2 regions of the Shewanella sp. 10N.286.51.B8 genome follow, and region 1 is predicted to be linked to the other one. Evidence: predicted binding sites of a transcription regulator. Region 1 holds the regulator's gene; the other holds the start of a gene.

Region 1 (7,637 bases):
ATCTATCTCCAATCACCCTAGTGACATCCTTACTTTAGGGTGGTTTACCTGCCTGTAGGCATACCTGCGACTTATAATTATTGTTAGCCTTGTTGCAGGTTTCAATTCAGTGATACTGCAATCATGGGGGGAATGCAGTCACTGAGCTTGAATAAAATTGACAAGCTTGATTGTTTAAAAGCCTTTATCGTCGGAATATTAGCTTCTTAATAAGTGCACTTGGGGTGGTGCGCTTATCGAATCAAACCTGCCGGAACAGTCTTAAAATCCATTCGTTTCGTATTCACGGGCACCAATGACATCCTTTCATTAGCACCGGCCTTACACTGCCTTTTGGCATTCCTGCGACCTATTATTATTGTTAGTCCCTGTTGCAGGTTTTTAGCTTACATAGCTGCTTTATATCAGCTTTTTATGTAATAAAATTGACAAACCTGAGGGTGAACAGCTCTATATTTTACAATAGATTTGTCGCTAATTAATTGCCGATGGGGGCAGCGTTTAATTCAATCAAGTTTGTCGGAACTGTGTTAATCCCCACTAATTGCTATTAATCGATAACAGCTGCTGATTCAGCTGAGATAACTTAAGTTGTAAGTGAGCTATCTCTGACACTAAAGCGCTTTTCTGTTTAGCTTGTGTACGCTTGCGAGTGGTCACGCCCTCGGCATTAGTTTTTGATGTCATCGCGGTTTCTTTATTTTTAACCCATTGGTAAACCGTTTTTGCTGAGATGCAGTATTGCTTAGCAACATCAGAAATTAATCGATTATGTTGCTTCACTTCAGCGATCACTTGCTGCTGAAAGCTCTCGGGATAAAACTTTGTTTGTGCTGACATATTAGCTCCAAGCATTTAAAAGCGATTAACTTCGTCGGCTTAACGATAAGACTATTCTACTTCCCATAGGCTACAGCCTACATGCTTATAAAAGTGGCACTGATTACGACAAAGATTCAAACATGTGTGTAATAATTTCATCATCGACTCCTGCTGATATTCAAATTTATAAGGCTTAAATTTATCCACTAAATTGGTCAAATTAAAAGCTACCTCTTTAGTGATACGTAACTCAATGGAATACTTGTGCCAATTATGAAATAAATATTTTACCCTTTTATTACAGTGACTTATTTTTTTAAAGTGTTAGCTCTAAAAAGTGAGCGTGAAACATCTTGGTGCAAAAGTACTATTTTGGTGCGAATTGGTTTTAATTGGTAAACAAAAGTAACCATTAAAACTCTATGGTTTTAAGGCACAAAAAAGCGGCAATAAATGCCGCTTTTTATGCTGATGAGAGAGGGGGTTTTACGGCGCTACATTAAGAAAATGGTCGCTAAGCCTAAAAAGGCGAATAAGCCAATCACATCGGTGACTGTGGTTAGTACCATACCGCCAGCCAATGCCGGATCGATATTGAGTTTTTTAAGTATGAGCGGAATACTGGCCCCCGCTAGTCCGGCAACGGTCATGTTAATGAGCATCGCGCCGCCAATGAGACCGCCCAGTGCCATATCACCTTTCCATAGCCACACTGCAAAGAAGACCAGTACCGACCACATGAGGCCATTAAGAAAACCAATGGCTAATTCTTTACCGATAAGCCAACGGGAGTTACTTTGGCCAATATGACCCAAGGCGATACCACGAATAACCAGAGCTAAGGTTTGATTGCCTGCCACACCGCCCATACTAGGGACAATAGTCATTAAAATCGCGATGGTGGCAAATTGCTCTAACGTGCCTTCAAACATATTACTTACTGATGCAGCAAGTAAGGCGGCAAACAAGTTAATGGTAAGCCATAGCGAGCGTCTGAAGGTGCTTTTCATTACGGGGCCAAAGGTATCTTCATCGTCATCCATACCCGCCATCCCCATCATTGAGTGTTCGGCGTCTTCACGAATAACATCGACCACATCATCAATGGTAATACGGCCTAATAATTTTTGTGCTTCATCTACCACTGGGGCCGAAATCCAGTCATGGCGTTCAAATAATTGCGCCACTTCATTATCAGGCATGTCCACAGGGATGCTTTCTAATTCAGGATCCATGATGCTGCGAATGGTTGAATTAGGATCACAGGTGAGTAGATCGGCAAGGCGCACCCCACCAAGCACATGATCGTTGCGATCAACCACATATAAGGTATCTGTGGTATCGGGTAAGTTGCCGCGCTGGCGCAAATAGCGTAATACCACATCAATATTAACGTCAGGACGCAAAGTGACCGTATCTGTATTCATGATACTGCCAGCGGTGTCATCAGGGTATGACAGTGCTTGTTCGACGCGATGGCGGTCTTGACTGCTCATGGATTGCAGTACTTTTTTATAAACAGCATCTGGCAAACTTCTTAAGATGTAAGCCAAGTCATCGGTATCCATCCCTGAGGTGGCTTGGGCTACTTTTTCTGGGGTCATAGCGCTGATGAGTGAATCTTTTAACTCTTCACCGAGTTCTTCTAGGATTTCACCCGCTTGCTCATGATCAATCAGTTGCCATAACACTTGACGAGTTTTCGGCGGTGATGATTCAAGAATTAATGCCACATCGGAGGCGGCCATGTCATGAAGCATATTTCTGACATGAACAAACATACCGCTACCTAATGCTTGTGTAAGCTGATTAAGACGTTGTTCGGTCAGTTCGCTGTCGATGACTTCAATACCCATTGGCTACTCCTGAAAAGACGATGATGAAATGTTAACTTAACTCACCGGAAAGAATGAAGAAATTTCTAATATCTGATGGCTTGATGCGCAATTCATAAACACGCTAATACTGCTTGGTGGTGTGTTGAGTATAGCTAATAAAATAATGGTAAAGGTGAGTCGCTGTGTTTCCTTGGAGATGTTACTGGGCGCAGGCGGTTAGCTTTCTTCGTCAAATTTATCGTTGATTAACTTGCATACGGCCTCAAGGGCTTTTTCTGCATCACGGCCTTGAGCTTCAACAGTAATGATTTTACCAATGCCACTTTCTAACATTAATAACCCCAATACGCTGGCAGCACTGGCTTGTTTCTCACCTTGGATAAGGGTGATAGTTGCGTCAAACTCGGTAGCTAAAATTGCCAATTTAGTCGCCGCTCGCGCATGCAAGCCTAGCTTGTTACTGATGGTAATTTGCTTTGAATAGGCCACCGTTTTGGCTGGCGTTGTGGTTAGCTTATTCAATGCCAAGCTCTCTATGGCGGGCGCTGACTTTGTGCTTAGAGTTGTTGAAACGTTTAGCGAGCTGATCGGCAATATAAACCGAACGGTGCTGACCGCCGGTACAACCAATGGCAATGGTCAGGTAGCTGCGGTTATTACGCTCTAAATGTGGCATCCAAGTGTCAAAAAGGTTTTCAATTTGCCAGATAAACTTATTCACCAAAGGCTGTCGCTCTAAGAACTCTTGCACGGGCGCATCTAGGCCTGTGTAGGGCCTTAACTCAAGCTCCCAGTGCGGATTCGGTAAAAAGCGCACATCAAACATAAAGTCTGCTTCAGCCGGCATGCCATGCTTAAAGCCAAATGACTCAAAATGTACCACTAATTCTTTATCAACACTGCCTAGCAAGATTTGCCGAACATGATCGCTCAATTCGTAGATATTAGTTTGCGAGGTGTCGATATAGTGATCAACCATTTTGGCTATGGGTTCGAGTAACCGCCCCTCAAGCTTAATGGCTTCTTGTAACGAAATTTGATTCTTAGACAGTGGGTGTAATCGGCGGGTCTCACTAAAACGCTTCAGTAACACTTTATCGTTGGCGTTTAAAAAGAAACTGGTAATGCTGGTATCGTCAGACAGTAAAGCAATTTGCTCTTTGAGTACTTTGCCTTGCTCTTCGATATTACGCACATCGACGCTAATGGCGACAAGCTCGTTACTATCTTTAAGCTGTTCAAGCAGGCTGCCAATCAGTGGCAGTGGCAGGTTATCAACACAGTAATAACCTAAATCTTCAAGCACTCTCAGTGCGACTGATTTTCCTGAACCTGAACGTCCCGATACGATGACAAGTTTCATGCAGTAATAACCTGATAAAGTTCTGTAGCGTCATGACTCTTTCGAAGTCGTTTAAGTATCAATTTATCACTGAGTTTCTCTGCCATGCTAGATAATGTGCTTAGGTGTTGCTGGCACTGATCTGCAGGTACAAGAAGCGCAAATAAAATATCTACAGGTTGCTTGTCTATGGCATCAAAGGCGATTGGCTCTTCGCATTTGATTAAAATAGCAATGGGTTCTTCGATATTATCTAAGCGCCCATGTGGAATTGCTATGCCATTTCCTATACCTGTACTGCCCATTTTTTCACGCGCTATTAGACTTTCAAAAATAGCCTGTGAAGAAAGGGTTGGGTACTGGGCAGCCATTAAATTGCTGATTAATTCCAGTACCTTTTTCTTACTGCCCGGAGTGGCACAGGTAGTGCACGCCGGCTGCAGGATGGTACGAAGTTCCATCGTTAATGCTTAGTGAGTTTCTCTTTATGTTTAATTACCTGACGGTCTAGCTTATCTATCAGGGCGTCTATTGCCACATACATATCAGCGTTACGCGATACAGCAAACACTTCACCGCCTTTTAGGTGCAGTTTGGCTTCGGCAATCTGTTGTAGCTTTTGAACATCGAGCACAACGTGAACATTATTGATCTGTTCGAAGTGTCGTTCAAGCTTTGAAAATTTTGTTTGCACGTATTCCCGTAAAGATTGAGTTATTTCAATATGGTTTCCAGTCAGGTTAATTTGCATAGGTCATCCTCCAATAACAAAAGTTATAAGCTTTTGCGTTGGTTTGAGGGAGGGATGAGCATTGCCTCTCGATATTTGGCTATCGTACGTCGAGCAACGTTAATCCCTTGTTCAGCCAATAGTGTCGCCATTTTACTATCACTAAGAGGCTTTTTCGGGTTTTCTGCAGCTACGAGCTTTTTAATAAATGCGCGAATTGCTGTAGAAGAGCATTCTCCACCATCATCGGTACTTACATGGCTTGAGAAAAAATATTTTAGTTCAAAAAGTCCACGGGGGGTATGCATGTATTTTTGGGTCGTGACCCGTGAAATGGTCGACTCGTGCATTTCAACCGCTTCAGCAATATCATTGAGCACCATCGGCTTCATGGCTTCTTCACCGAACTCAAAGAAACCTTGCTGAAATTGTACGATACAGTTAGCCACTTTTAGTAAGGTTTCATTACGGCTATCGATGCTTTTGATAAACCATTTAGCTTCTTGTAAATGACCACGAATAAATTGGCTGTCAGCTTGGCTTGAACCGCCTTTGGCCATAGCTGCATATTGCTGGTTAACGCCAATTTTAGGCATGTTATCGGGATTTAGCTCGACCACCCAGCGACCATTCTTTTTAAGTACAGTAACATCAGGAATGACGTACTCATCTTTAATGGGGGTAATTTGCAAGCCTGGACGTGGATTGAGCGTTTGAATAAATTCAATGGCTTCACGTAAATCATCTTCTTTAAGCTTGGTTTTACGCATCAGTAACCTAAAGTCACGACCGGCGATTAAATCAAGATGATCTTTAATCAGTAACTTAACATTATCTATGCAAGGAATTTCATTAGGGTATTGGCCTAATTGAATTAATAGACACTCACTTAAATCTCGCGCTGCAATGCCGACGGGATCGAAGTGTTGTACCCGTTTAAGTACAGCTTCAACTTCATCGAGTTCGATATCGTCAGTGCCTAAGGATTGCAAAATGTCTTCAACGCTCTGGGTGAGGTAACCGCGCTCATCAATGGCATCAATAATGGCGGTTGCAATCACTAAGTCATTTTCAGAAAAGGGAGTGAGGTTTTTTTGCCATTCAAGATGCTCATACAAGCCTTCACTGGTTTCGCCTTGAAACGGCATATCATTACCGCTCGATACTGCGCCAGAGCCAGAAGTAGGCGAGGCGGTATACACCTCATCCCATGTGGTATCCATAGGGAGTTCTTCAGGCATAGAATCTTTAGTGAGCGATTCAGTGGTATCAACCGTTGAGGTGTCTTTTTCTATGGTGACTTGGCTATTATCACTAAAATCGGTGTCAGTTTGCAGGGCGTTTTCTTTTACGGGCTCTTTGGCTTTAGTGAATTCGTCTTCAAGCTCTAATAGCGGGTTTGAATCAAGTGCTTGTTGAATTTCTTGCTGTAGCTCCAATGAGGAAAGTTGCAATAAGCGAATCGCTTGTTGCAACTGTGGGGTCATGGTTAAGTGTTGACCCATTTTGAGTTGGAGTGAGGCTTTCATGTACCGCTTGTCCCTAATTGAATTACATCATCGCGACGAACAGTGTGGGCGCTAGTTTATGATCCTAGAAAAATAGACTAGATTAAGGTTTGTTGTTGGCCGCGAATGCCATACTAAAAACTGAATAGTGCTAACTATAGCTTGAATTGTTCACCTAAGTATACCGACCTAACTTGCTGATTGACTAAGATCTCAGCAGGTGTTCCTTCAGCAATCAAGTTTCCGTGACTCACAATATATGCTCGCTCACACACATCAAGTGTTTCACGGACATTATGGTCGGTAATTAGCACCCCTAAACCACGGCTTTTAAGTTGTTGAATAATTTTCTTGATGTCGATTACTGAGATAGGATCTACCCCTGCAAAAGGTTCATCTAATAAAATAAACTTAGGATTTGCCGCTAATGCGCGTGCAATTTCAACTCGGCGACGCTCGCCTCCCGATAACGCCATACCTTGGCTATCACGGATATGAGTTATGTTAAATTCTTCTAATAAATGTTCCAGTTCTTCAATGCGCTGCTCATTTGATAAGCTTTTGCGAGTTTGAAGCACTGCCATTATATTATCGTGTACTGTGAGCTTACGAAAAATACTGGCTTCTTGAGGTAAGTAGCCAATGCCTTTTCGGGCGCGCAAATGCATTGGATCTGCGGTTAAATCATCTTCATCGATCAGAATGCGGCCCTTATCACTTTTGACTAGGCCTACGACCATATAAAAGGTGGTGGTTTTACCCGCACCATTAGGGCCAAGTAAGCCAACAATTTGGCCGGTTTTTACCGTCAGGCTGACATCTTTTACTACCTGGCGACTTTTATAACTCTTAGCGAGATTTTCAGCGGTTAACGTAATTTGGGTCATTAGTCATTTTGCTCAGCTGCTGGGGCTGACAATGTCGCCTGCGCCTCAGCGTTAAGTGATTCAGTTACTTCGGGTGTTTCAGTTGAGTTCACAGCCTCTACAGCAGATAAATTGTTGTTTTCAATTATAGCTGGTGGCGTGTCATCACCGGGTTTAGCGCTGTCTGGTAAATGTGGTTGCTCATCTTTTTTCTTTTCAGAATCAATCAAGTCTGGGTGACTTTCTGGTTGAAAAATAGTGATAACCCGATCTTCACCAGTACCGGTGCTTTCAGCAATTAACTGCTGCTTTTCAATGTTGTAGCTAATTAGGTTACCAGTAACCTGGCTACCCGCTTGGTCCAATTTAGCATTACCCGTTAAGGTTAAAATGCTAGTGGCAAGCTCATATTTAATTTCATCGGCACTGGCAGTACCAATACGGCCATCATCTAACTCTTGGGAAAATGTCGCAGGGTTACCTGTGGCAACCATGGTTTTTTGGGTGCCGCTTTCGGTGCCAAATGCGCGT
Region 2 (7,637 bases), on a different contig from region 1:
AATCCCTTGCATACCCGGCATATTCCAATCGGTTACGACAAAGTCAAAATCGCTTTTTTGTAACATCGGTAGTGCGGTATTGCCATCATCTGCTTCTTGAGTATTATTAAATCCCAAGTCTCGCAACAAGTTCTTTATGATACGTCTCATTGTTGAAAAATCATCAACAATCAGTATCTTCATATTCTTGTCCAAGGTTTCCTCCGGTGAGCTTAATTCGTTGCTCTTATTAGTAATTATACCTGTGTCCAATGCTTGAGTTTGCCTTTGAGACGCAGCATTGCCTGACTTAAAATCTGGCTAACACGCGACTCGCTGACCTCAAGAACGGCACCGATTTCTTTTAAATTTAACGCTTCGTCATAATATAGCGACAAAACTAGCGCATCTCTTTCGGGTAATGTGGTAATTGCTTGTGCTAATGCCGATTTAAACTGCACTTCGGCTAAAGAATCAAAACTTTCATCCTCAGTTAATTCATCAGACACAATCACATCTTCTGAAACACCTAAGTCTTCAATCCCAATAACTTTTCCTACTGAAACATCGTTTAAAATATGGTGATACTCCTCAAGAGATATTTCCAATTTTTCTGCGATTTCAGTATCTCTGGCATCACGACCTAATTCTTGACCCAGTTCATCGATAACTTGTGCAACACGGCGTTGGTTACGATGTACCGAGCGCGGCACCCAATCACCACGGCGAATCTCGTCGATCATCGAACCACGAATTCGGATCCCAGCAAAGGTTTCAAATTTGGCGCCTTTAGAGCCATCAAACTTTGATGATGCTTCCAGCAGTCCCATCATCCCAGCTTGCAATAAGTCATCAAGTTGTACCGATGCAGGCAGCCTTGCCAACATATGATGTGCAATTCTTTTTACCAGCGGTGCATACTGTTCAACAATTGAGGTTTTATTATCAAACTGAGTATACGCGGCGGCTTTATTCACTCGGTGTATCCTCTTTTACTTCTTTGCGCTGAACAAGACGTTCAACAAAGAACTCTAGATGACCACCAGGCTGCTGTGGCACAGGCCAGCTCATGATTTTATTGGCTAAACCGTGGTAAGCAATGGCTGCTGGTGATTTTGGAAATGCTTCCACAACCAACTTCTGCTTACGTACTGATTTACGTAAATTTTCATCAAATGGCACTGTCGCAACAAGCTCTAAAGCCACATCTAAAAATCTATCGGTTACTTTACTTAACTTGGCGAATAACTCCATGCCTTCTCGCAAACTGCGCACCATATTTGCCACAATTTTGAAGCGGAACACACCGTGCTCACGACTTAATATTTTGATCAGGGCATAGGCATCGGTTATTGATGTCGGTTCATCACAAACTACAATCAATACATCTTGTGAGGCACGGGAAAAACTCAGCACCATATCAGAGATACCCGCTGCGGTATCAACGATTAAAATATCAAACTGGGTTTTCATATCGCTAAAGGCACGAATTAATCCAACATGTTGCGCTTGGGTCAATTCCACCATCGCTTGAGTGCCTGATGTGGCAGGTACAATACCAATGCCTTTCGGGCCTCGAACAATAATGTCGTCTAATTCTGCTTCGCCAGATAATACGTGAGATAAGTTTTTCTCAGCTCGAATACCTAACATCACATCAACGTTGGCGAGTCCTAAATCGGCATCGAGTACTAAAACCCGTTTGCCTTTCTCAGCAAGTGCTACCGCGGTATTAATCGACACACTGGTTTTACCCACGCCGCCTTTACCACCGCTGACTGCAATTACTTTTACTTTATCGTTATTTGGTTGATTCATCATACGTAAACCACTTGCTTGATCTCGGGTCATATCTTTACTCGAATGCATAGGCCATGTCATTTGACCACGCAGTGTCAGGTGACGTTTGAGGTTTTGTTTCGTTAAGTGCTGCTAACGCTTGTCTTGCTAATGAAAGCGTATCGGCAACCTGCATATCTTCTGGAACACGTTGCCCATCAGTAACATAACTTAGTGGCAACCCATTTTGGATTAATACACTTAATGCGCCAGCAATAGATACTGACTCATCTAATTTTGTCAGTATACACCCAGATAACGGGATTCTTTTAAAATGTTCTACGGCATCGAGTAACACTCTTCGTTGAGAGGTTGCCGACATCACCAAATAACTACGAATGGGTATTCTGGTGTTTGCCATCAAATCATCTAACTGCTGATAAAGGCGTAAATCTCGTTGCCCCATACCCGCAGTGTCAATCAATACTAACTTACGATTCTTAAACTGATAAAGAATTTGTTCTAATTCAGTTAAATCATGTGCTTGTTTAACTGGACAGCCCATTATTTTGCCATAAGTTGCCAATTGCTCAAAGGCTCCAATACGATAATGATCTGTGGTAATTAACGCAACTTGTTCTGGGCCATGATGAGCGGCAAATCTGGCAGCAATTTTAGCCAATGAAGTGGTTTTGCCGACACCAGTTGGACCGACAAATGCGACTACGCCACCAGTGCGCACAATATCGTCACCTTGGTTATCGAGCAGGTTGGCCAAACTTTGGGGTAAGGCTCTGACTAAATCGGCGGGAGAAAACTGCTGACTTAGGCTGGATAACTTGGCAGCGACAGCAGGCGAGAACTCTGCGGCAATTAATTTACTTTCAAGCATCGCGCCCACAGGATCGGTGCGTTTTTTCTGTTCTTTCATTAATGAAGAAACTTGATGAGTTAGCAAACCACGCAGTGACGCCATCTCTTCGCGCATTGCTTCCATTTCAGCTGAATGACCTTTATTTGGAGATCTAGACGGCTCAATGTGTTGCTGATGCTGTCTTGGTTCTTTAGCTGCAGGTTTGCTTGCTTCTAACTGTTTAGCCCAATCTGGTAATTCCGGCTCTTCATGTTGCTGGGAAATTTGTTGCTGCAGGCGGCTATGCTGCTTTTCTAATAACGCCTGTAATGAATCAGCTACTGGCGGTGGGCTGACTTTAGTGTGTGCTTTAATAGCAGGTTTATTAGCACCAATTGACACACGGTCTTCAGTCACATTCATAAAGGCTGCAACGGGCGATTTTACTGCAACATCAACTTTAGGCTCATCGTAGTCAACTGCTGCAACAATTTCGATGCCACCAGTTACTTTCTTATTCGACATGATCACCGCGTCAGAGCCCAAAGTCTCTTTGACTTGAGCTAATGCTGAGCGCATATCCTTGGCAAAAAATCGTTTAATTTTCACTACGTACCTCTTTCAAACTGAAAGTCATTGCTATTGCCCAACTGCAGATACTATGCGTATTTGCTTTTCATCGGGTATTTCTTGGTAAGAAATAACCCGTAAATTAGGAATGGTGTATTTCACAAACCGCGACAAAGTTGACCTAAGCATGCCTGATGTCAATAAAATGGCTGGTTGACCGACCATTTCTTGCTTCTGAGAAGCATCTAATAATGACTTCTGCATACGTTCTGCAAGGCCTGGCTCAATATTGGGCCCTTCACCGCCGGTTGCCTGCATAGACTTGTGCAACATCTGTTCCAACTCTGGCGCCAATGTTATGACAGGGATTTCCAATTCGGGCCCAGAGATCTCTTGCACTATCATTCGTTTCAAGGCAATACGTACTGCAGCGGTTAACACTTCAGTATCATTACTTTTGCTGCCGTATTCTAACAGTGTTTGCACGATTGTGCGCAAGTCTCGGATAGAAACTCCTTCATTAAGAAGGTTTTGCATCACTTTTACCACTGAACCTAGCGGCATAACGTCTGGTATAAAGCCATCCACTAACTTCGGCGAGTTTTTCGATAGCATATCCATTAACTGCTGCACTTCTTCATAGCCCAATAATTTAGCCGCATTATTGGTCAGTAACTGGCTTATATGAGTAGCAACAACAGTCGCGGTATCAACCACGGTATAACCTAATGTTTGCGCATGTTCACGTTGTGCTGGAGCTATCCAAACGGCTTCTAAACCAAAAGCTGGATCTTTGGTCTCTATGCCATCAAGCTTGCCGTAAACCTGACCTGGATTAATCGCTAACTCGCAATCATGTCTTACTTCTGCTTCGCCAACTACCACGCCCATTAAGGATATTTGATAGCAGTTGGGGGATAAATCTAAGTTGTCACGAATATGCACTGCCGGTACCAAAAAGCCCAATTCCTGCGATAATTTTTTACGTACCCCTTTAATTCGACTGAGTAACTCGCCGCCTTGACCTTTATCTACCAGCGGAATAAGTCGATAGCCCACTTCAAGGCCAATGGTGTCTACATGATGTACATCTTCCCAGCTTAGCTCTTTGGGCTCAGCCTCTTTGACATCGCTTGGGCCTTTAACTGCTTTTTCTAGCGCAAGGGTTTTATTGTCGTTATTGCGTTTATAAATAAAGTAAGCTGCGCCTGCGGTAATAAATGCAAACGTTAAAAACGCGAAATGTGGCATACCAGGTACAACACCCATAACAAAAAGCACGGCTGATGCAATGGCCATAGACTTAGGACTATGGAACATTTGGCTGATCATCATCCCGCCCATATCGCCAGACTCATTTTGGCGCGTCACCATCAAGGCGGCGGCGATAGATAAAAGCAATCCGGGTATTTGCGCCACCAAACCATCACCAATGGTCAGTAAGGTATAAATCTCCACCGCGCTTGAAAAATCCAAGCCGTGCTGCACCATGCCGATGACAAAACCGCCAAGGATATTAATCACCAGAATCATAATCCCAGCAATAGCATCCCCTTTCACAAATTTTGACGCACCGTCCATCGCGCCATAAAAGTCAGCTTCTTTCGTCACTTCAGCACGGCGAATACGTGCCTGATCTTGAGTTAATGTACCGGCATTTAAATCGGCATCAATGGCCATCTGTTTACCCGGCATGGCGTCCAAGGTAAAACGTGCGCTCACTTCTGAAATACGCCCCGCACCTTTGGTTACTACGGCAAAGTTGATGATGATCAGGATTAAAAACACCACTAAACCCACAGCATAGTTACCGCCAATCACCACCGAACCAAAGGCTTCAATCACTTTACCCGCGGAGTCACCACCGTTATGCCCCTCAAGTAACACTATTCGTGTTGAGGCCACATTCAATGCTAAGCGTAATAAGGTGGCCACCAGTAAAACAGTCGGAAATGCGGCAAAATCTAGTGGGCGATCACTATAAATAGCGACAAGTAACACGATTAAAGCGAGGGAAATGTTAAAGGAGAATAGAATATCAAGCAGAAATGGCGGCATCGGCAATACCACCATACCTAATGCAGCCAGCACCAATAAAGGGGTACCAATACCTTTGAATGTGCTAAATCGTATTTGCTTTGCTTGACCTAGCGCTGTCTTTACATCCATTAACCGTAAACCCTTTCGTAATATTTTTGACGCTGACATCAGCGAAATGCAATTACTAAGCCAAGCTATTAGTTAATAGCAGCTGTTGCGGTTTGAATGCCTAAAAACACCGCAGCTAATGTTTTAAATCATCCGGAATAGGTTGATTGAGCGGAATAGGTTTTGGACGTTTACCGCGACCCTTTTGGTATTGTTTTAACTGAAATACGTAAGCTAAGATTTGTGCAATGGCGGTAAATAGTCCTTCCGGTACCTGTTGGTCAATTTTAGTTGTATGATATATGGCTCTGGCTAGCGGCGGCGCTGATACAATTGGCACTTCGTGCTCTCGGGCTATTTCGCGAATTTTAAAGGCCACATCATCAACCCCTTTTGCCACTAAAAATGGCGCAGATGAACGACTGGCATCATATTTTACTGCCACAGCGTAATGCTCTGGGTTAACCACAATCACATCGGCATTGGGCACTTCAGACATCATGCGTTTATTGGCCATCTCATGCTGCAATTGCCTAATACGGCCTTTTACTTCAGGCTTACCTTCAGAGTCTTTATACTCGTCTTTAACTTCTTGTTTGGTCATTTTAAGCTGTTTATTGTGGTTCCATATTTGAAATGGCACATCAATCACCACAATCAATAGCATTGATGAACACAATAAAATAAACATCCATACCAATAGATCCAGCGCATGGTAAATATTTCCCGGTAAATGACCCATAGATAAGGTCAAAATATCGTAAAAATAAAACGACAATAAAAAATACGCCGATATTGCCACCACCAAAAATTTAGCAATACCTTTAGTTAGTTCAACTAAGGCCTGGGTGCCAAACATTCTTTTAAAGCCTTTAGCAGGGTTCATTTTACTGCCCTTAGGCATAAAAGCTTTAACCGAAAAAGTAATACCGCCTAAGACAATATTGCCAAGAAAGGCAATAAAGGCGAGAAAAGCAATGAAACTGAATAATGGCCAAGCAAGCTCAGCGCCAATAACCCCCCAAACTAGGAACATAGAGTTGGTGTCATAGATCTGATCCCGCTCCATGGTGAGCATTTGCGTCATCACGCTGTGTAAGCTGCGCGCCAGATCTTGGCCAACAAACGCAAACCCCACAGCAGATGCTAATAATACTGCTGCGGTTCCTAACTCTTTAGAGCGGGCGACCTGACCTTTTTCACGGGACTGTTCCAGTCGCTTGGCGGTGGGGTCCTCGGTGCGTTCTTGACCGGTATCTTCTGCCATCTTGTCCCTACTGGCTTATGGAACCGTCAATGTGACAGGTCAGTTGTAAAATATCACACATCAGCAGCTGGGCTTGCAGCCACACCTGATCAAAATGAGACATGATAGGGCCTAGGGTCAGCCAGAGAATAAATAAGCCACTGACCATAGTCACTGGAAAACCGATGGCAAAAATATTCAACTGCGGTGAAGCCCGGGTCATTACTCCAAACGAGAGGTTAATAAGCAATAATGCCACAATCGCTGATATTGACATGGTTAACGCCGCGCCAAACATATAACTGCCAAACTCGGTAAGTTTTTTATAATTGGCAATGCTAAAGCCTTCGGTTGAAACCGGAATGGTTTCAAAGCTGGCCACCAGCATTTTAAACATCAATAAATGACCATCTACACTTAAAAAAATCAAGGTCGCCAGCAATAAAAAGAAGTTACCCACTACCGGGGTTTGCTCACCGGAGCCTGGGTCCACCATGGAAGCGAAGCCTAAACTGGTTTGCATACCAATAATTTGCCCTGTTAATACAAAAGTTTGCATCACTAAAATGGTCACAAAACCAATAGCTGTGCCCACTAAAATCTGCTGAGCTGAAACAAATACTGCAGTTAATGAAAATAGCTCCACATATGCTGTTTTTGGCAGTACCGGCGCAACGGCAATGGTGATGGCCATCGCCAATAATAAGCGGATCCGCGACGGAGTCGTATTGGCGCCAAAGACCGTCATTACCATTAGCATTGAAGAAATACGAAACAGCGGCCAAATATAGGCGGCAATGGTTTGGCTAATTTCCTCGAACAGAATATCCAATGACCTAACCTATAACCTGCGGGATCATATCCACCATATTATAGAAAAAATCCATCATGGTTTGCACCAGCCAATGGCCTAAAAACATCAGTGAAAACAGGGTCATTAATAGACGCGGTAAGAAACTTAAGGTTTGTTCATTAATGGAGGTGGCAGCCTGAAACACCGCCACAATCAAACCGACAAATAAACCCGGTAAGATAATAGCCGAGACAATGAGCACGATAACG

What was found. Region 1 encodes sigma-54, which starts transcription at its own class of promoters, with help from an activator protein. Its sites were predicted from a motif close to GTTGGCACGNNNNTNGNNT; they were not measured.
Region 2: flhA (flagellar biosynthesis protein FlhA) is a predicted target of sigma-54. The motif match lies at 5,397-5,415, and genes of this name have one in related genera.

Annotation. Positions count from the first base shown of each region.
Region 1 is NZ_JBFRKG010000008.1:38,001-45,637, reverse strand. Features, by position in the region: gene AB4160_RS04215 (transposase) at 541-840, opposite strand; gene mgtE (magnesium transporter) at 1,317-2,678, opposite strand; gene AB4160_RS04205 (HPr family phosphocarrier protein) at 2,877-3,149, opposite strand; gene rapZ (RNase adapter RapZ) at 3,175-4,023, opposite strand; gene ptsN (PTS IIA-like nitrogen regulatory protein PtsN) at 4,020-4,463, opposite strand; gene hpf (ribosome hibernation promoting factor) at 4,466-4,753, opposite strand; gene AB4160_RS04185 (RNA polymerase factor sigma-54) at 4,777-6,261, opposite strand; gene lptB (LPS export ABC transporter ATP-binding protein) at 6,396-7,127, opposite strand; gene lptA (lipopolysaccharide transport periplasmic protein LptA) at 7,127-7,637, opposite strand, start outside.
Region 2 is NZ_JBFRKG010000048.1:18,794-26,430, reverse strand. Features, by position in the region: gene cheY (chemotaxis response regulator CheY) at 1-195, opposite strand, end outside; gene AB4160_RS16615 (RNA polymerase sigma factor FliA) at 237-956, opposite strand; gene AB4160_RS16610 (MinD/ParA family protein) at 949-1,830, opposite strand; gene flhF (flagellar biosynthesis protein FlhF) at 1,835-3,220, opposite strand; gene flhA (flagellar biosynthesis protein FlhA) at 3,251-5,350, opposite strand; gene flhB (flagellar biosynthesis protein FlhB) at 5,466-6,596, opposite strand; gene fliR (flagellar biosynthetic protein FliR) at 6,604-7,407, opposite strand; gene fliQ (flagellar biosynthesis protein FliQ) at 7,412-7,637, opposite strand, start outside.